4 linked regions of the Thiosocius teredinicola genome follow. The protein of the gene in region 3 interacts with the protein of the main gene of each other region in a pairwise test. Links are inferred from orthologs where the notes say so. Each region holds a gene or a part of one and is shown on either strand. Other genes may lie near its edges. The genes, in order: rlmN, zipA, ftsZ and B1781_RS20695.

What was found.
Region 1: the proteins of ftsZ (region 3) and rlmN interact in binary tests that used the Escherichia coli proteins (3 or more experiments, as listed by UniProt). The link is inferred for Thiosocius teredinicola from one-to-one orthologs.
Region 2: the proteins of ftsZ (region 3) and zipA interact in binary tests that used the Escherichia coli proteins (3 or more experiments, as listed by UniProt). The link is inferred for Thiosocius teredinicola from one-to-one orthologs.
Region 4: the proteins of ftsZ (region 3) and B1781_RS20695 interact in binary tests that used the Escherichia coli proteins (3 or more experiments, as listed by UniProt). The link is inferred for Thiosocius teredinicola from one-to-one orthologs.

What each region holds. Positions count from the first base shown.
Region 1 is NZ_CP019936.1:1,792,770-1,797,247, forward strand. What follows is about bases 1-2,918. They hold rlmN (23S rRNA (adenine(2503)-C(2))-methyltransferase RlmN), read left to right. Parts: upstream 1-874; coding sequence 875-1,963; downstream 1,964-2,918. Other genes in these bases: B1781_RS08710 (RelA/SpoT family protein), read left to right, coding at 1-220; ndk (nucleoside-diphosphate kinase), read left to right, coding at 436-864; pilW (type IV pilus biogenesis/stability protein PilW), read left to right, coding at 1,960-2,748; B1781_RS08730 (RodZ domain-containing protein), read left to right, coding at 2,752-2,918. In the rest of the region: more of B1781_RS08730, read left to right, coding at 2,919-3,750; hisS (histidine--tRNA ligase), read left to right, coding at 3,828-4,478.
Region 2 is NZ_CP019936.1:3,307,795-3,312,276, forward strand. Bases 846-3,767 are described here. They hold zipA (cell division protein ZipA), read right to left. Parts: upstream 2,862-3,767; coding sequence 1,830-2,861; downstream 846-1,829. Other genes in these bases: ligA (NAD-dependent DNA ligase LigA), read right to left, coding at 846-1,833; smc (chromosome segregation protein SMC), read right to left, coding at 2,922-3,767. In the rest of the region: more of ligA, read right to left, coding at 1-845; more of smc, read right to left, coding at 3,768-4,482. UniProt on the Escherichia coli protein: Essential cell division protein that stabilizes the FtsZ protofilaments by cross-linking them and that serves as a cytoplasmic membrane anchor for the Z ring.
Region 3 is NZ_CP019936.1:3,829,729-3,834,123, forward strand. Bases 738-3,572 are described here. They hold ftsZ (cell division protein FtsZ), read right to left. Parts: upstream 2,826-3,572; coding sequence 1,650-2,825; downstream 738-1,649. Other genes in these bases: lpxC (UDP-3-O-acyl-N-acetylglucosamine deacetylase), read right to left, coding at 738-1,451; ftsA (cell division protein FtsA), read right to left, coding at 2,879-3,572. Also shown: B1781_RS18155 (DUF721 domain-containing protein), read left to right, coding at 85-525; more of lpxC, read right to left, coding at 540-737; more of ftsA, read right to left, coding at 3,573-4,114; B1781_RS18175 (cell division protein FtsQ/DivIB), read right to left, coding at 4,114-4,395. UniProt on the Escherichia coli protein: Essential cell division protein that forms a contractile ring structure (Z ring) at the future cell division site. The regulation of the ring assembly controls the timing and the location of cell division.
Region 4 is NZ_CP019936.1:4,378,945-4,383,327, reverse strand. What follows is about bases 430-3,252. They hold B1781_RS20695 (rod shape-determining protein), read right to left. Parts: upstream 2,455-3,252; coding sequence 1,405-2,454; downstream 430-1,404. Other genes in these bases: gatA (Asp-tRNA(Asn)/Glu-tRNA(Gln) amidotransferase subunit GatA), read left to right, coding at 3,042-3,252; gatC (Asp-tRNA(Asn)/Glu-tRNA(Gln) amidotransferase subunit GatC), read left to right, coding at 2,674-2,961; mreC (rod shape-determining protein MreC), read right to left, coding at 430-1,331. Also shown: rod shape-determining protein MreD, read right to left, coding at 1-384; more of mreC, read right to left, coding at 381-429; more of gatA, read left to right, coding at 3,253-4,383. UniProt on the Escherichia coli protein: Forms membrane-associated dynamic filaments that are essential for cell shape determination. Acts by regulating cell wall synthesis and cell elongation, and thus cell shape.

The sequences.
Region 1 (4,478 bases), 2.0 Mb from region 3 along the record:
GTTCGCGGCCGACCGCAAAGGTCTGTTGCGGGACATTTCGTCGGTGTTCGCCAATGCCGAGATCGATGTGCTGGGCGTCAACACCCAGTCCGATCGGCGCAACGAGCGGGCGAATATGCGTTTCACCGCCGAGGTCAGCGACATGACTCAACTCAGCCGGGTCATGGAACGCCTGTCCCAGATTCCCGACGTGCTCGACGTGCGTCGGCAATTATCCTAATTGCCGACCCCGCTTGCCTGTGTTTCAATTACCAAACTAAGCCCCCGATTTAAAAGAGAAATTCTGTTATTCTTAAACCAGTTTCGAGTCGTTGCGTTAAAACCACACGACTCTGGCGGGAAAAATAACGAAAAACAACACTCGGGTTCTATTCATCAGGCAGCCGCCGGCTGCTCGATTTCGTCTTTTTGTATCTGATCTTATTGGAGTTTTCGATGGCCGTTGAACGTACCATTTCCATCATCAAACCGGATGCTGTGGCAAAAAATGTCATTGGCGATATCTACAACCGGTTTGAAAAAGGCGGTCTGCGCATTATTGCAGCGAAGATGATGCACCTGTCGCGCGAGCAGGCAGGCGAGTTCTACGCTGTCCACAAAGAGCGTCCGTTCTACAACGACCTGGTCGATTTCATGACTTCCGGTCCGGTTATGGTGCAGGTCCTCGAGGGCGAGGGCGCGATTGCCAAGAACCGTGAGCTGATGGGTGCAACCAACCCGCAGGAAGCCGCCGCGGGCACGATCCGCGCCGATCACGCCAAGACGGTCGACGAAAACGCGGTTCACGGATCCGACGGTCCCGACACCGCCGCCACCGAGATCGCTTTCTTCTTCCCCGAAGGCGTGTGTGAGCGCACCCGCTGAGCCACACTTGATGACCGAGGCGCCCAAGACCAATCTTGTCGGACTGACGAAGTCGGCCATCGAGGCCTATTTCGTCGGCCTGGGCGCCAAGGCTTTTCACGGTCGCAATGTGCTCAAGTGGATCCACAAGCACGGCGTGATCGATTTCGATGCGATGACCGATGTACCGCAGAAGCTGCGCGATCAGCTCAAGCAGCAAGCGGAGATCGTCGTGCCGAAGATTGCGCTGGTGCAGCCGGCGCGTGACGGCACCACCAAGTGGGTGCTGGAACTGGCCGACGGCCAGCACATCGAGACCGTGCATATCCCGGAAGACAACCGCGACACCATCTGCGTGTCGTCGCAGGTGGGGTGCGCGCTCGATTGTTCCTTCTGTTCGACCGCCCAGCAGGGCTTCAACCGCAACCTGACGACCGACGAGATCATCGGCCAGGTGTGGTTGGCGACGCGTGAACTCGGCAGGATTCCGACCAACGTGGTGATGATGGGGATGGGTGAGCCGCTGGCCAACATCGACAATGTCGTCCCCGCGATGGATCTGATGCAGGAGGATCTCGCCTACATGATCTCGAAGGCGAGGGTGACTCTGAGTACCTCGGGCATCGTGCCGGCGCTCAACCGGCTGCGCGACCTCAGCGATGTCAGCCTGGCGGTGTCGCTGCATGCGCCAGACAATGAGCTGCGCGACCAGTTGGTGCCGATCAACAGGAAATACCCGCTAGAGCAGCTCATCCCGGCGTGTAAAAATTTTATAAGCAGCGACAAACGCCGCAAGATCACCTGGGAATATGTCATGCTTGATGGTGTGAACGATTCGATTTCCCATGCCAAGGCCCTGATCCGGTTGCTTCAGGGTGTCCCGTCAAAGGTCAATCTGATCCCGTTCAATCCTTTCCCGGGCAGTGATTATCGAACCTCGCCCGAAGAGCGGGTTGAAGCGTTTCGTCAGCGCCTGAAGCGTGCCGGCATTATCGCGACTACGCGCAAAACGCGCGGCGAGGACATCGATGCGGCATGTGGTCAGCTCGTAGGCAAGGTGCGCGACCGCAGTCGGCGCCAGTTCAAACGGATTCCGGTAGTTCAGGAGCATGTTCAATGACGCAGGGTTGGGTTCGACTGCTGCTGCTCGTAGTCATCAGCGTCTCGCTGTCAGCCTGTAATAAGGCCACGGTACGCGACGACGATGCCGGCGCCACCGGCGACCTTGGTTCGCCGTTGGTCGGACCGAGCCCGGCGGATGTGTATATCGATCTGTCTGCCGTTTACCTGCAAGAAGGCAATCTCAGTGAAGCCCTGACGAATGCCAAGAAGGCGGTCATCGTCGATCCCAGGTCGAGCAATGCCCACTACGTCCTGGCGCTGGTGTACCAGCGACTTGGTCAGATGAAAGCCGCCGGCGAGTCGTTCCGCAAGGCCGTATCCGTCGGCCCGCGCAACCCGGTGGCGTTGAATGCCTACGGGTCTTATCTGTGCAAACAGAAGAACTACGAAGAGGCGGACAAATACTTCCGCCGGGCGCTGGCCAATCCTCTGTACAGCACCCCGTGGCTCGCATGGCATAACGCCGGCCACTGTAACGAACTTGCCGGTGCGACCGGCAAAGCGGAGAGCGATTATCGTGGGGCCTTACGCACGAACCCGCGCTTCGGGCCAAGCCTGCTGGGCATGGCGAAACTCAGTTTTCAGGGAGGGAACTACCTTTCAGCGCGTGCCTATCTGCAACGCTACGGCGAAGTGGCTAAGCATACCCCTGAAAGTCTATGGCTAGGTGTACGCACCGAAAATCAGTTGGGCGACAAGGATCAGATGGCAAGTTACAGCCTGAAACTGAAAGCCAGATATCCGGATTCAGAAGAAGCCAAATTCCTGCAATCGATTGAGTGAACTATGAGCGCTGTAATCCCCGAGCAAACCAATAACAACGTTACAGAATTCTACTCACCGGGACCTGGTGAGCGCTTGCGTGCCGCACGATTATCGAAAGGAATCGACCTGGCGAAGATCGCCAGCGAGTTGCACCTCACGAGCAGTGTTGTCGAAGCCCTCGAGGCCGACAAATTCGACGAGGTCGGTGCGCGCGTTTTCGTCCGCGGCTACCTGCGCAACTACGCGCGGTTCGTCGATGTGCCGGTTGAATCGGTCATGCGACAGTTCGACGAGAAGTGGCCGGATGACAGCGCCAAACAGGCTATGGTCAAGCATGCCTCGCCGCGCCTGCCGGCAGATGGCGGACCGAGTCGCGGTCTGGCCGGGGCCGTCACCTGGTTGTTGCTGATCACCCTGATCGCACTTTTCCTGGTGTGGTGGCGCGGCTATCTCGACGACATCGTGCCCGGCTCGGCATCGACCGGCGATACCGCGACCGAAGAAGCGGCGGCCGACGGCATACTGCCGCTGAATGATGGGACGGTGGAAGGCGGCCTGATGCAGCAGGACGACCCGTCGATGGCCGATGGCAGCCTGCGTCTGCCGGCGCCGTCGCCCGAGGTGCCGCTGGACAGTTCGGCAGCCGAGCCGGTCGATAGTGCGAATGAAGCCGCCGGCGAATTGAGCCTGCCCGCAGCACCGCCGAGCAGCGCGACGGATGCAGCGGAATCGGCGACGGGCACCGCGTTGGCCGACAGCCAGGCACCAGTAGCTCCGGCCGCGCCGGAGGTGGTCATGACCTTCAATGCGCCGTGCTGGGTCGATGTGCGTGACAGCGATCGGCAGTTCAAATTGTTCGGCGAGATGCCGAAAGGCACGCGCAAGGTGCTTGGCGGAGAGCCACCCTATAAAATAGTGATCGGTAACGCGCGCGCGGTAACGATCAGCGTGAATGGCGTGCCGGTCGATCTGGCACCCTACGCCAAGGGCAATGTGGCGAGGTTCACGCTGGAACCCTGACCGGCGTTCGCCTTTCACGGTAACGATCTCAATGCCCCGCCTATGCGGGGCTTCGGTTTTTTCTACAAGACGTTTTCATGGCTAAAAGCATTCAGGCAATCCGTGGCATGCACGACGTGCTGCCGCAACAGTCGCCCCTGTGGCAGTTCCTCGAGCAGCGCGTGGCGACTGTGCTCAAGGCCTACGGCTACCGCGAGATCCGCATGCCGATCCTCGAGGTGACCGAGCTGTTCAAACGCTCGATCGGTGAAGTGACCGACATCGTCGAGAAAGAGATGTACACCTTCGATGATCGCAATGGCCTGAGCGTCACCATGCGGCCTGAGGGCACCGCCGGCTGCGTGCGTGCGGCGATGGAAAACGGCCTGCTGCACAACCAGACGCAGCGCCTGTGGTACCAGGGGCCGATGTTCCGCTACGAAAAACCGCAGAAAGGGCGCTATCGCCAGTTTCACCAGATCGGCGTCGAAACGTACGGCATGGCCGGACCGGATATCGACGCCGAAGTCATCCTGATCACGGCGCGTATCTGGGCCGCCCTGGGCATTCCCGAGCTCGAACTGCAGCTCAATACGCTCGGCACGCCGGACGAGCGCCAGGCCTATCGCGAAGAGCTTGTTGCGTATTTTTCGGACAACGCCGCGCTGCTCGACGAAGACAGCCAGCGGCGCCTGACCACCAACCCGCTGCGTATTCTGGACAGCAAAAATCCTGACATGCGCGATATG
Region 2 (4,482 bases), 520 kb from region 3 along the record:
ATCGGCATCGGCTTGCAACACGTCACCGACCGACTCGAAGCGCTCGGCGAGCAACAGGGCATGCGTATGGGTAAACCATTTCAGACCCGGCAGCGGCACGATCACCTCCGCGATGGGCGTCTTGCGATCGGCATGCTCTTCGAGCACCTCGCGCAGACGTTTGGCCTGACTCTGCTTGAGCTCGACCAGGTCCGTCAGACGCAGTGACATCACGGCGTCGAGCGTACCCAGCGCGTTGGCGATGTTGGCCGCCATGGTCTCGCCGATGCCGAGAATTCCGAGCGCGAACAGAAAGCGCGGCAGGGTCGTCTCGCGCGATTTGGCCAAGGCGTCGATCAGGTTCTGCGCCGATTTCTCGGCCATGCGATCCAGGCCGGCGAACTGCTCAACGCTCAGCTCGTACAGATCGGCAAGATCATCGACCATCTCACGGTCGACAAGCTGTTCGACCAGCTTGTCGCCCAATCCCTCGATGTCCATCGCGCGGCGTGAGGCGAAGTGCTTGATCGCCTCTTTGCGCTGCGCAGCGCAGTACAGACCACCGCTGCAGCGCGCGACGGCCTCACCTTCCGGTTTGATGACATCCGAGCCGCACACCGGGCAATGCGTCGGCATCATGACCGGCTTGGTTTTGTGCGGCCGCCTGTCCAGAACAACACTGACAACCTCGGGAATGACATCGCCGGCGCGGCGTACGAAAACGGTATCGCCCACCCGTACATCCTTGCGTGCGATCTCATCCATGTTGTGCAGCGTGGCATTGCTGACGGTCGCGCCGCCGACGAAGACCGGTGTCAGACGGGCGACCGGCGTGACGGCACCGGTCCGCCCGACCTGGAACTCGACCGCCTCGACAACGGTGATCTCTTCCTGAGCGGGAAACTTGTAGGCGATCGCCCAGCGCGGCGCGCGCGACACATAGCCCAGCGCCTGCTGATCGGCGACACGGTCGACCTTGAAAACCACGCCATCGATATCGTAGGCCAGCGCATCGCGGCGCTCAGCAATATCCGTGTAGTAAGCCGTACATGCTTCGAGCCCGACCATCACTTTCAGCTCCGGCGAGATCGGCAGGCCCCAGCCTTCGAGCAACGCCATGTTGCCGCTGTGGGTGTCGCCCATGTCATGGCCCTCGACCTCGCCAAGCCCATAGCAGAACATCGCCAACGGTCGACTCGCGGTGATCTTGGAGTCCAGTTGTCGCAGGCTGCCGGCGGCGGCATTGCGCGGATTGGCAAATTCCTTATCGCCCTGCGCACGCTGGCGTGCATTGAGCTTGGCGAAACCGGCCTTGGGCATGAAGATCTCGCCACGCACCTCGAGTACCGGCGGCCAACCCTTTCCCTTCAAGCGCAGTGGCACCGATTTGATCGTCTTGACGTTCTGCGTGACGTTTTCGCCGCGCGTGCCGTCACCACGCGTTGCTGCCTGCACCAGCACACCGTCTTCGTAGCGGATACTGATGGCCAGGCCGTCGAGCTTGGGCTCGGCGGCATAGCCCACCTCGCCATCGAGCTTCAGTCGTTCGCGCACCCGTCGGTCAAAGTCGGCCATCGATTCGGCCGACAGGGCGTTGTCTAGCGACAACATCGGCAGTCGATGTTTGACCTCTTCGAAGGCGGAAAGCGGCGCACCTCCGACGCGTTGGGTCGGCGAATCGAGGGTGATCAGGTCGGGATGCTGGCGCTCGAGTTCCTGCAACGCGCGGAATACCCGATCGTATTCGGCGTCCGGCACTTCCGGGTCATCCAGCACATAGTATCGATGGTTGTAGCGTTCGATCAGTTCGCGCAGGGAGGTGATCTCGGCCTGCGGCGATGGCTTTTTGCTCAATGCCGGCTCCGCGCCAGTTTTATCTTTCGACGATGCTCAATGATCGATTCGCGGGTGTGTTCCTGCATCTGACGGGTCAGCTTGTTGTGCCGCTCGTCCTGCAATTCACCTTGCATCAACGCGGCCAGACTGTTGGCCGTCGCCAGCATGGCCTCGTAGATCTCGACGCCGTCGCGCACGCCGGGCAACTGGGTGAACATCGACAGGCCGGGCGTGCTGAAATTCGCCATGTCGTCGGCCGGGAAGGTACCCGGCTCGACCATGCTCGCCATGCTGAACATGACACGGTCGCTGTTGCCGTCGTACCGATGGTAGATCGACATATCTCCGATCTGCATGCCGTTCTGCTGGCATGCGCGTTCGATGGCGCTGCCACTGAAACTACCGTTCTTGGCCTTCAGGTTGATTACGACAATCTTGCGTTCGACCTCATCGGCCAGCGCCGGGTCGGTGTGCAGGTAGTCGTTGTCGCCATGTGCATCGAAGTTCAGATCCATCGAGAATTGCGGATCATCGTTGCGCGACGCAGACCAGTCACCCACATCGACCGGATCGGGATCGAGTGTCGACGCCGCACGTTTGTTCGGGTTGCGCGGCGCGGCTTTCGGCTTTTCGGGTTCGGCCTGAGTTGCCGGTTTTTGTTGCGGCTCGGGTTGCGGCTGCGCTGCGGTTTGCGGCCGGCTCTCATTGCCCAACGGCATCTCGGCCTGCGCCAACCGCGATATCACGGTTTCCGGTTCGTCCTTGGCGGACGCCACGGGTGGCTGCTGTTTGGGTTTGAGGCCAAGCACCTCGTCGGGATCGTCGTCGTAGTCGCTGTAGTCGTCGACGTCGTCATCATCCAGCGTCGGTTCGGCACGCGATCCCCGGGCGGATTCTTCCCCACCCTGGTAATCGTCGCCGCGAGCAACGTCGCGCGCCATGCGTTTGTGCGGCATGGCGTGCTTGTAGCGATCCCAAAGATAGATGCCCACCACCAGCAGGACACCGAAGACGATAAGTATGAGTCTAACGAGATCTGGATCCATCGCTATTTGCCGTCGAACAACTCCAATCGACCGAATGTCGGATTCGGCCGGTACGCACCCTTAAACCGCGGCAAGCGCCGCCGCTTCTTCCACATCGACTGAGACCAATCGCGACACGCCGGGTTCATGCATCGTAACCCCGCTGAGTTGATTGGCGATCTCCATCGTGACCTTGTTATGGGTGATGAATATGAACTGTACGTGCTCGGACATTTCCTTGACCAGCGACGAGTAACGACCGACGTTGGCGTCATCCAGCGGCGCATCAACCTCGTCGAGCATACAGAACGGTGCCGGATTCAGGCGGAAGATCGCGAACACCAGTGCCACCGCGGTCAATGCCTTCTCACCGCCGGACAACAGGTGAATGCTGCTGTTGCGCTTGCCGGGCGGGCGGGCCATAACGGTCACGCCGGTGTCGAGCAGGTCTTCGCCGGTCAGTTCCAGGTAGGCATGACCGCCACCGAACAGTTTCGGAAACAGCTCTTTGAACCCGCTGTCGACACGGTCGAAGGTTTCTTTGAAACGCGTGCGCGTCTCGCGGTCGATTTTGCGAATCGCCTCTTCGAGCGTCGCCAGCGATTTACTGACGTCTTCGTGCTGGCTGTCGAGATAGGCCATACGCTCGCTCTGTTCCTTGAACTCGTCGATCGCCGCCAGGTTGATCGGCCCGAGCCGCTGGATGCGATTCGCCAGTTCTTCAGCGCGTTGCTGCCAGGCCTGCACGCTCGCCTCTTCGGCCATCTCTTCGTGCAGCTGGGCACGCTCAAAGCCGGTCTCAGCGAGCTGCTCTTCGAGCGTTTTGCTGCGTACCATTATCTCTTGGCGTGCCATGCGGGCCTGATCGAGGCGTGAGCGCTCGTCCTGCACGCGCTGCTCGACCTGGTGACGTGATTGATCGTGTTCGCGCAGCTGATGGTCGATCGCTTCCAGATGCTTGCGCGCCTCGGTCAGTTGCGTCTCGACGCCTGAACGTTCCTGCAACTGGCTCTCGAGTTTCGCCTGTTGTTCGCCGATCGGCGCCTTGCTGGAGTCGAGGCTGGTCTCGAGATCGCCGCAACGCTGTTGCAGTTGCTCGAGCTGTTGCTGCATGCGGTCGATGCCGTTACGCAACGAGTCTTCCGAGGTGCGCATCGATTCGACGCGCAGGGCAATCTCGTGCACCTTGTTGCGCGCCTCGCTCGCCGCACTGCGCGCATGGTCGAGCACGCCGCGCAGCTCGTCGCGCTTGGCCACGTACTGATCGCGCTGGTTGCCGAGGTCTTCTATCGAGGCCAGCGCTGCATGCAGGCGGCTACGCGCCTCCTCCATGTCGCTGTTACCCTGCTCGATCTGCTGACGCAGTTCTTCGGCGTCGCTCTCCAACCCTTCGAGTCGGTGCCGGATCTGCTCTGCGCGCGCCTGTTTGCCGCTCAGCAGTGCGCGCACCTCGGACACCACGCGTTGCGCGGCTTCGAGTTCACGCTGCTGTGTCTCACGCGCCTGCTCGGCCTCGACCAGGGCCTCGCGATCGAGCGCCAGTTGGTCGGCCAGTTCGTGAACACGCGGTTCGAGTTCTTCCTGGCGTTGCTGCAGATCGCGAATCTCCTGTTCGCGCGCCAGCACGCCGGCCTGCGCATCG
Region 3 (4,395 bases):
TTTTCTCGCAAAGCTTTTCAGCCTTATCGACTCCTAAGCGTCAAGTCTTTAGAATCAAGACCTTGCGTTGCGAGACCCATCACGATGTCCCACAACCCTAAGTCGGTTCGCCACCTGCTTAAAGACAAACCAACGCTTCGATTTCTCGAACGCGAGATAAGCGCGCAGAAAACCCTCTTGGCGCAGGTTCGGCAATGCTTGCCCGTTGACCTAGCCAATCATTGCTTAGCAGCTCAGTTCCGTGAGCAGCGGCTGGTTCTGCATACCGATTCGCCCGTATGGGCAACCCGATTACGCTATCTGGCGCCGGAAATCGCCAGTCTGCTGCGACTGCATTATCCGAATCTGCAATCCGTCAGTATCAAGATGTTGATCCCGCAGATACGACGCAGCAAGAAACCCCGCCGCGCCGTCAGATCGGATGTCGCGGCGGAGATTATCCACGAGACGGCGGCTGAAACCAAACAGCCGCAGCTCCGCGAAGCGTTGAAGCGCCTGGGGGATGCGCTAAAACGCTCGAAATAACAATAAGTTACCTATCAGGAAACGTGCGCCGGCTGCATATAGGAGATCGGAGCACGCTCGGCGTTATCGAACGTTACTTCTTCCCATGCGTCCGGCTGAGCAATCAACGCCTTGAGCAATCGATTGTTCAATTCATGCCCTGATTTGTAGCCACTGAACGCGCCAATCAGGCTATGCCCCAGCAGGTACAGGTCACCAATGGCGTCCAGAATCTTGTGCTTTACGAACTCGTCTTCGTAACGAAGACCGTCTTCGTTCAGCACGCGGAAATCGTCGACAACGATGGCGTTGTCCATGCTGCCGCCCAGTGCCAGGCCGTTTTCACGCAGCATCTCGATATCACGCAGGAAACCGAACGTACGGGCACGACTGACTTCTTTGACAAAGGACGTCGACGAGAAGTCAATCACTGAGCGGGTGCTTTCATTGCTCATCGCCGGGTGGTCGAAGTCGATACCGAAGCTCACCTTGAAACCGTTGAATGGCTCGAAGCGCGCAATCTTGTCGCCTTCCTTGATCTCGACCGGCTTTTTGATGCGAATGAAACGCTTGGCAACGTTTTGCTCCTCAACACCCGCCGATTGGATCAAAAAGACGAACGGACCGGCGCTGCCGTCCATGATCGGCACTTCGGGCGCACTGACGTCAACATAAGCGTTATCGATGCCGAGGCCGGCAAAGGCCGACAACAGGTGCTCGACCGTCGAAATGCGCACGCCGTCTTTCATCAGCGTGGTCGACAGGCGGGTATCACCCACGTTTTCAGCTTTCGCAGGGATGTCGACAGGTGAATCGAGATCAACCCGACGGAACACGATGCCGGTATCGGGGGCCGCGGGACGCAAGGTCAGATAGACCTTCTCGCCGGTGTGCAGACCAACCCCGGTAGCACGGATCACGTTTTTCAAAGTGCGCTGTTTGATCATCGGTTCAGACTCTCCGAGTCGAAATTCCTGCAAATTCAGTCAATTAGACTTCCTACATCGCGGAATCTCAACGACGCAGTAGCTAGTGATCCCCCGACACCTGCTTAGGGATTACCCTTATTGTCGGCATTTGTGACCATTAGATCAAGCTAAAATGTCAATAGTTCCCATTGGGCAGGCTGGGGTATACCCCGGCGCTCAATCAGCCTGGCGCCGCAAGAATGCCGGGATATCGAGATACTCCATATCTTTCGCCTCGGCCGCCTTGACGAAGTCGTTCGCAGTCTTTGCACCGCGGCGGACGGTCGTCGGCATTTCCAGGGCATTGTAATCGGATTCTTCCTGTTCGCCCGCATCATTGCTGACCAGACGCACCGGCTTGATCTCAACCTCGGGCTGCGGGGCCGCAACCGGCAGGTCTTCACCAAGACCCGTCGCAACGACGGTCACCCGCATTTCGTCAACCATATCCGGGTCGATGACCGTACCGACGACCACCGTTGCGTCATCACGTGCAAATTCCTTAACGGTGTTGCCGACCTCGTCGAACTCACCGATCGCCAGATCGAGTCCGGCGGTGATGTTCACCAGGATGCCGCGCGCGCCGGAAAGATTGATGTCTTCAAGCAGCGGGCTGCGAATGGCCGTTTCGGCCGCTTCGCGAGCGCGCTTCTCGCCGGTTGCACGACCGGTGCCCATCATCGCCACACCCATCTCGGACATCACGGTGCGCACATCGGCAAAGTCGACGTTGATCAGACCAGGCTTGGTGATCAACTCGGCAATACCTTGAACGGCGTTGAGCAGTACATCATTGGCTGCCTTGAAGGCATCCAGCAAAGAGGTTGTCTTGCCGAGTACGGCCAACAATTTTTCGTTCGGAATCGTGATCACCGAATCAACATGCTCGGAAAGCTTGGCGATGCCGTCTTCGGCTACCTGCATACGCTTGGCGCCTTCGAAGCTGAACGGCTTGGTGACCACCGCAACGGTCAGGATCCCAAGCTCTCTCGCCACCTCGGCAACAACGGGCGCCGCACCGGTTCCGGTACCGCCACCCATACCGGCGGTAATAAAGATCATGTCGGCACCTTCGATGGCTTCGTAGATGCGGTCGCGATCCTCCATCGCTGCGTCGAAGCCGCGATTCGGATTGGCACCTGCACCAAGTCCGCGGGTGACGTTCGCACCCAGCTGCAAAGCTGTCTTGACCTCGGTGTTCTTCAAAGCCTGCGCATCGGTGTTGGCACAGATGAACTCAACGCCTTCGATATTGGAACGCAGCATGTGATTGACGGCGTTGCCGCCACCGCCGCCGACACCGACGACCTTAATTACTGCGCTCTGGCTGTCCACATCCATCAATTCAAACATTTAGCTATCCTCCAAACCCAGACAAGACATCATGAAAGTCGTGTCTGCTTTTATTAAAAGTTTCCCTGGAACCAGCTTCGCATCCGGTTCCAAACCGATTTGATTCCGCCGCCACCGGCGATCTCGGGCACCCGCACGGCCCGGTTTCTATGTCCAAACAACAGCAAGCCCACGCCGGTGGCGTGAATTGGATTGCGAACCACATCAACGAGACCGGTCACGTACTGCGGGATACCGAGCCGCACCGGCATGTGAAAAACCTCTTCAGCGAGGTCGATAAGACCTTCCATCTTGGCGCTACCGCCAGTCAGCACCACGCCGCCGGCAACCAGGTCTTCATAACCTGAGCGACGCAGTTCCATTTGAATCAGAGTGAGCAACTCTTCGTAGCGCGGCTCGACCACTTCGGCCAGCGTCTGACGTGAAAGACGACGCGGCGGACGATCACCGATGCTCGGCACCTCGATGGTTTCATCGGGGCTGGCGAGTTGGGTCAACGCGCAGGCGTACTTGAGCTTGATCTCGTCGGCGTGCTGCGTCGGCGTACGCAACGCGACCGCGATATCATTGGTGACCTGATCGCCTGCGATCGGGATGACCGCGGTATGTCGGATCGAACCGCCGGTGAATACGGCGATGTCGGTGGTACCGCCACCGATATCGACGAGGCAGACGCCGAGATCCTTTTCATCGTCTTCCAGCACCGAATAACTCGACGCCAGCTGTTCCAGGATCAGGTCTTCGACCTCGAGCCCACAACGGCGCACGCATTTGATGATGTTCTGCGCCGCACTAACCGCACCGGTCACCATGTGCACCCGCGCCTCGAGTCGCACGCCCGACATGCCGACCGGATCGTGAATACCTTCCTGGTTATCGATGATGAATTCCTGCGGCAGGATGTGCAGGATCTTCTGATCAGCGGGTATGGCAACGGCGCGCGCGGCATCGATCACACGCTCGACATCGGTATGCGACACCTCGCCATCTTTGATCGGGACGATACCGTGTGAGTTCAGACTCGACACATGACTGCCGGCGATCCCGGCATACACCGAGTCGATCTCGACGCCGGCCATCAGTTCGGCTTCTTCTACGGCACGCTGGATCGATTGCACCGTCGATTCGATATTGACGACGACCCCTTTCTTCAGGCCGCGCGACGGATGCGAACCGATGCCGATGATCTCGATCTCGTTGTCCTGGCGCACCTCGCCGACAATCGCCACCACCTTGGAGGTGCCGATATCAAGGCCAACGATTATGTTCTTGTCGGTACGTTTGACCATTAAACCTTTTCCTGCAACTTCTCGGCCTTTGCCGCTTCATCATCGTCGGCAATCTCGCGCCAACGCACTGCAAATCCATGCGCGTATCGCATATCCACGCGTTCGGGTTGGCGCGCCGACTGCGAAGCAAGACTTGGGTAGACACGGAAGAACTGTGTCAGGCGCTCATCCACGTCTTCGCGTCCGAGCGACACCGTCAATCCACCTTCGAACCGCAACCACCAATGGCGCCGCTGATCGAGTTCCACTTCGGTCACGCGCAGTTCGCGCTTGGTCGCGCG
Region 4 (4,383 bases), 550 kb from region 3 along the record:
CGTGGTCTCACGGGTGGCGCCGATCACCCACAGCGACAGCAGGTGATCGATGACCAGCAACAGCATGACGCCCAGCGATTGCTGCCAGAACGGGAACACGCGGATGCGTTGATGCAATTGTATGGCGATGAAGAGCACGATCGACAGGCCGAGTGCATGTTGCCCGAGCAGGGTCGCCGTCAGTACGTCGAGCACCACGCCGACGATGAAGCCGCTACCGACGCCCACGCGGTGCGGTAGGGCGATCGCCCAGTAGATCATCACCAGCGTGACCCATTGTGGCCGAAACGCCCTCGACCACTCGGGCATCGGCAGTATCGTCAGCAACATGGCGATACAGATGGTGACGACGATCACCACGCGACCCTGGGCGACACTGCTCACTCTTCGCCCTCAATGACCTGTTCGGTAGGTTTCTGCGCTGGCTTTTCGGCCGGTTTCTCGGCGGTCGGGGATGCTGCGTCGGCCGCATCTTCGCCGCCTTCGGGCGACACGCCGTTCGGCGATATCGCGAGCTGGTTCGGCACCGTCCATACCAGCAGCACTTCGCGGCTGCGATCGAGATGCGCGCGCGGCTGGGCGAGTACGGTCGAGAACGGCGCATCCGGCGAGCGGTCGATCCGGGTTACCGTGGCCACCGGGTAGCCGGGCGGGAACTTGCCGCCAAGCCCGGAGGTGACCAGCAGGTCGCCTTCGACGATGTCGGAGTTGGTCGGCAGGTAGGGCAGTCGCAGTTCGTCGATCCGCCCGGTGCCGACGGCGATAGTGCGCAGGCCGTTGCGCAACACCTGTACCGGCAGCGCGTGGCTGCTGTCGGTGATCAGCAGCACGGTCGACGACAGCGGCGTGACGCTGGTCACCTGGCCCATGACCGCGTGCGCGTCGAGCACCGGTTGGCCCTCGAACACCCCCGAGGTGCCGCCCTTGTTGATGATGACCTGCTGTTTGTAGGGATCGAGGTCGACCGACGACAGCTCGGCGACCAGCACACGGTCGCCGACCTTGAACGAGGAATCGACCAGGTCGCGCAGGCGCATGTTTTCGGCCTGTAGCGATTCGTACTTCTGCAGTTCGGCACGCAGTCGCAGGTTCTGTTCGCGCAGCAACTCGTTCTGTTCGAGCAGGGTATCGCGGCTGCTGGTGGTCGTGCTGAGCCACTCGGACGCCGAAAACGGCAGGTCGGCCATGTATTGCAGCGGATAGGTGATGAAGGCCAGGGCGCTGCGCAGGTCCTGCAGGTGGTGGTAACGATGATCCATTACCAGCAGGGTCAGCGACAGAATGACGGCGGCCACCAGCCGCGTAGCTTGGGACGGGCCTTGTGCAAAGATCGGCTTGATTGCGACGCTCTCCGTTCTTGCGATTTGTCACACACGGCGGCTGCCCACGCCACCGTGAAAGGGGTCACTCGACCGTGAAGATCTCGCCCCCACGCTCGTCCATCAGCTCCAGTGCACGACCGCCACCACGCGCCACGCAGGTCAGCGGGTCTTCGGCGATCACCACCGGCAGGCCGGTTTCCTCTTCGATCAGACGGTCGAGGTCTTTGAGCAGCGCGCCGCCGCCGGTCAGCACGATGCCGCGCTCGGCGACGTCGGCGCCGAGTTCCGGCGGGGTCTGTTCGAGGGCCTTCTTGACGGCATCGACGATGCCCGACAGCGGCTCCTGCAATGCCTCGAGGATCTCGTTGGAGCTCAGCGTGAAGCTGCGCGGCACACCCTCGGCGAGGTTGCGGCCTTTGACTTCGAGCTCGTGAACTTCGTTCCCGGGGTAGGCCGAGCCGATCTCTTTCTTGACCCGTTCGGCGGTGGCTTCACCGATCAGCGTGCCGTAGTTGCGGCGCACATAGTTGATGATGGCCTCGTCGAATTTGTCGCCGCCGATACGCACCGAGTTCGAGTACACGATGCCGTTGAGCGAGATGATCGCGACCTCGGAGGTGCCGCCACCGATGTCGAGCACCATCGAGCCGCGTGCCTCGTCGACCGGCAGGCCGGCGCCGATCGCGGCCGACATCGGCTCTTCGATCAGGTAGACCTCGCGTGCACCGGCACCGGCGGCCGATTCCTTGATTGCGCGGCGTTCGACCTGGGTCGAGCCGCACGGTACGCATACCAGCACGCGCGGGCTGGGGCGGATCAGGCGGGATTCGTGCACCTTATGAATGAAGTACTGCAGCATCTTCTCGGTGACGGTGAAGTCGGCGATCACGCCCTCTTTCATCGGCCGGATCGCGGTGATGTTGGCCGGGGTACGGCCGAGCATCTTCTTGGCCTCTTCGCCGACGGCGGCGACCGATTTGGGGCCGCCGGGACCACGGTCCTGACGAATGGCGACGACCGACGGCTCGTTGAGCACTATTCCCTGGTCACGGGCGTAGATCAGGGTGTTGGCGGTGCCGAGGTCGATCGACAGGTCGTTGGAGAAAAGTCCACGAATACGACGAAGGAACATGCTGTGATTTCCGGTGGCCGGTCGGGCGACCTGTCTTGCGAGGGCCTCGACCTAAAACGAATATGCAGTGTACTGAGGAACCATGCCCCAGAAAGAGGCGTAATCTAGCAACGGCCCCGGTGTTCGGCAAGCGCATTGGTTCGCAGTTGGTTTCGACCGTGCGCCGTAATGTGTTAATTTCGCGTCCTCGTTCGTGTCCAACCGAAGCGGCTGCATACCATGTCTCTGTCTGCTGATGATGTTGCAAAGATAGCTCACCTTGCGCGCCTCGCGGTGTCGCCGGATGAAACCGAGTCGATGGGCAAGGAGCTGTCGAATATCCTCGACCTGGTCGCGCAGATGGATGCCGTCGACACCGACGCCGTGCAACCGATGGCGCACCCGCTGGAGATGGCGCAGCGCCTGCGGCCCGACGCGGTCAGCGAGGTGAATCGCCGCGAGGCCTACCAGGCCACCGCGCCGGCGGTTGAAAACGGCCTGTTCCTGGTGCCGAAAGTTATCGAATGAGGCAGCGACGGTGGTGAACGTCTACACACCGCTTGCATCGTCTCACGCCCCCAAACCGATCATGGATCGTCTGTAATCCCATGCATACCAAGACCATCGCGGAATTGTCGCGCTCGCTGCAAAGCGGCGAGCTGTCGAGCACCGAGCTGACGCAGCATATGCTGCAGCGCATCAAGGCGCACGACGACAAGCTCAACAGCTTTGTCACGGTGACCGAAGAGGCCGCACTCGAGCAGGCCAAGGCCGCCGACGCGCGGATCGCCGCCGGCAATGCCGGCCCGCTGACCGGCATCCCGATCGCGTACAAGGACATCTTCTGTACCGAGGGCGTGCGCACCACCTGTGGTTCGCGCATGCTGGAGAACTGGATTTCGCCGTACGACGCAACGGTCGTCGCCAATCTGCGCGCTGCCGGCGCCGTGATGCTCGGCAAGACCAATATGGACGAGTTCGCGATGGGCTCGTCGAACGAAACCAGCTATTACGGCCCGGTGCGTAACCCGTGGAACACCGACAAGGTGCCCGGTGGTTCGTCCGGCGGTTCGGCGGCGGCCGTTGCGGCGCGCCTGTGCTGCGGCGCGACCGGCACCGACACCGGTGGCTCGATCCGTCAGCCGGCCGCGTTGACCGGCATCACCGGCCTCAAGCCGACCTATGGACGTTGCTCGCGCTGGGGCATGATCGCGTTCGCCTCGTCGCTCGACCAGGCCGGACCGATGACGCGCAGCGCCGAAGATGCGGCGATCATGCTCGGTGCGATGTCCGGTTTCGATGAACGCGACTCGACCAGTGCCGAGCGGCCGGTGGATGACTATGTCGCGGCGCTGGGCACCGACGTGAAAGGTGTGCGTGTCGGCGTGGTCAAAGAATTCATGGGCGAAGGCCTGGACGCCGGCGTCGGCCGGTCGGTGCAGGCGGCGATCGACGAGCTGCAAAAGCTGGGTGCCGAGATCGTCGAGATCAGCCTGCCGAATGCCGGGCTGTCGGTGCCGGCTTACTATGTGGTCGCGCCGGCCGAGTGCTCGTCGAACCTCGCGCGCTTCGACGGGGTGCGCTACGGCCACCGCTGCGACGATCCGAAGGACCTCGAAGACCTGTACAAGCGCTCGCGCTCGGAAGGCTTCGGTGCCGAGGTCAAGCGACGCATCATGATAGGCACCTATGCGCTGTCGGCCGGTTATTACGACGCGTACTACCTCAAGTCACAAAAGGTCCGCCATCTGATTGCCGACGACTTCCGCCGCGCATTCGAGCAATGCGATGTGATCGTCGGCCCAACCGCGCCGGATACCGCGTTTGGTCTGGGCGAGAAGGCCGATGACCCGGTGTCGATGTATCTTTCGGATATCTACACGATCGCGGTCAACCTCGCCGGCCTGCCCGGCATGTCGATCCCGGCGCCGCAGTCGGCTGGACTGCCGG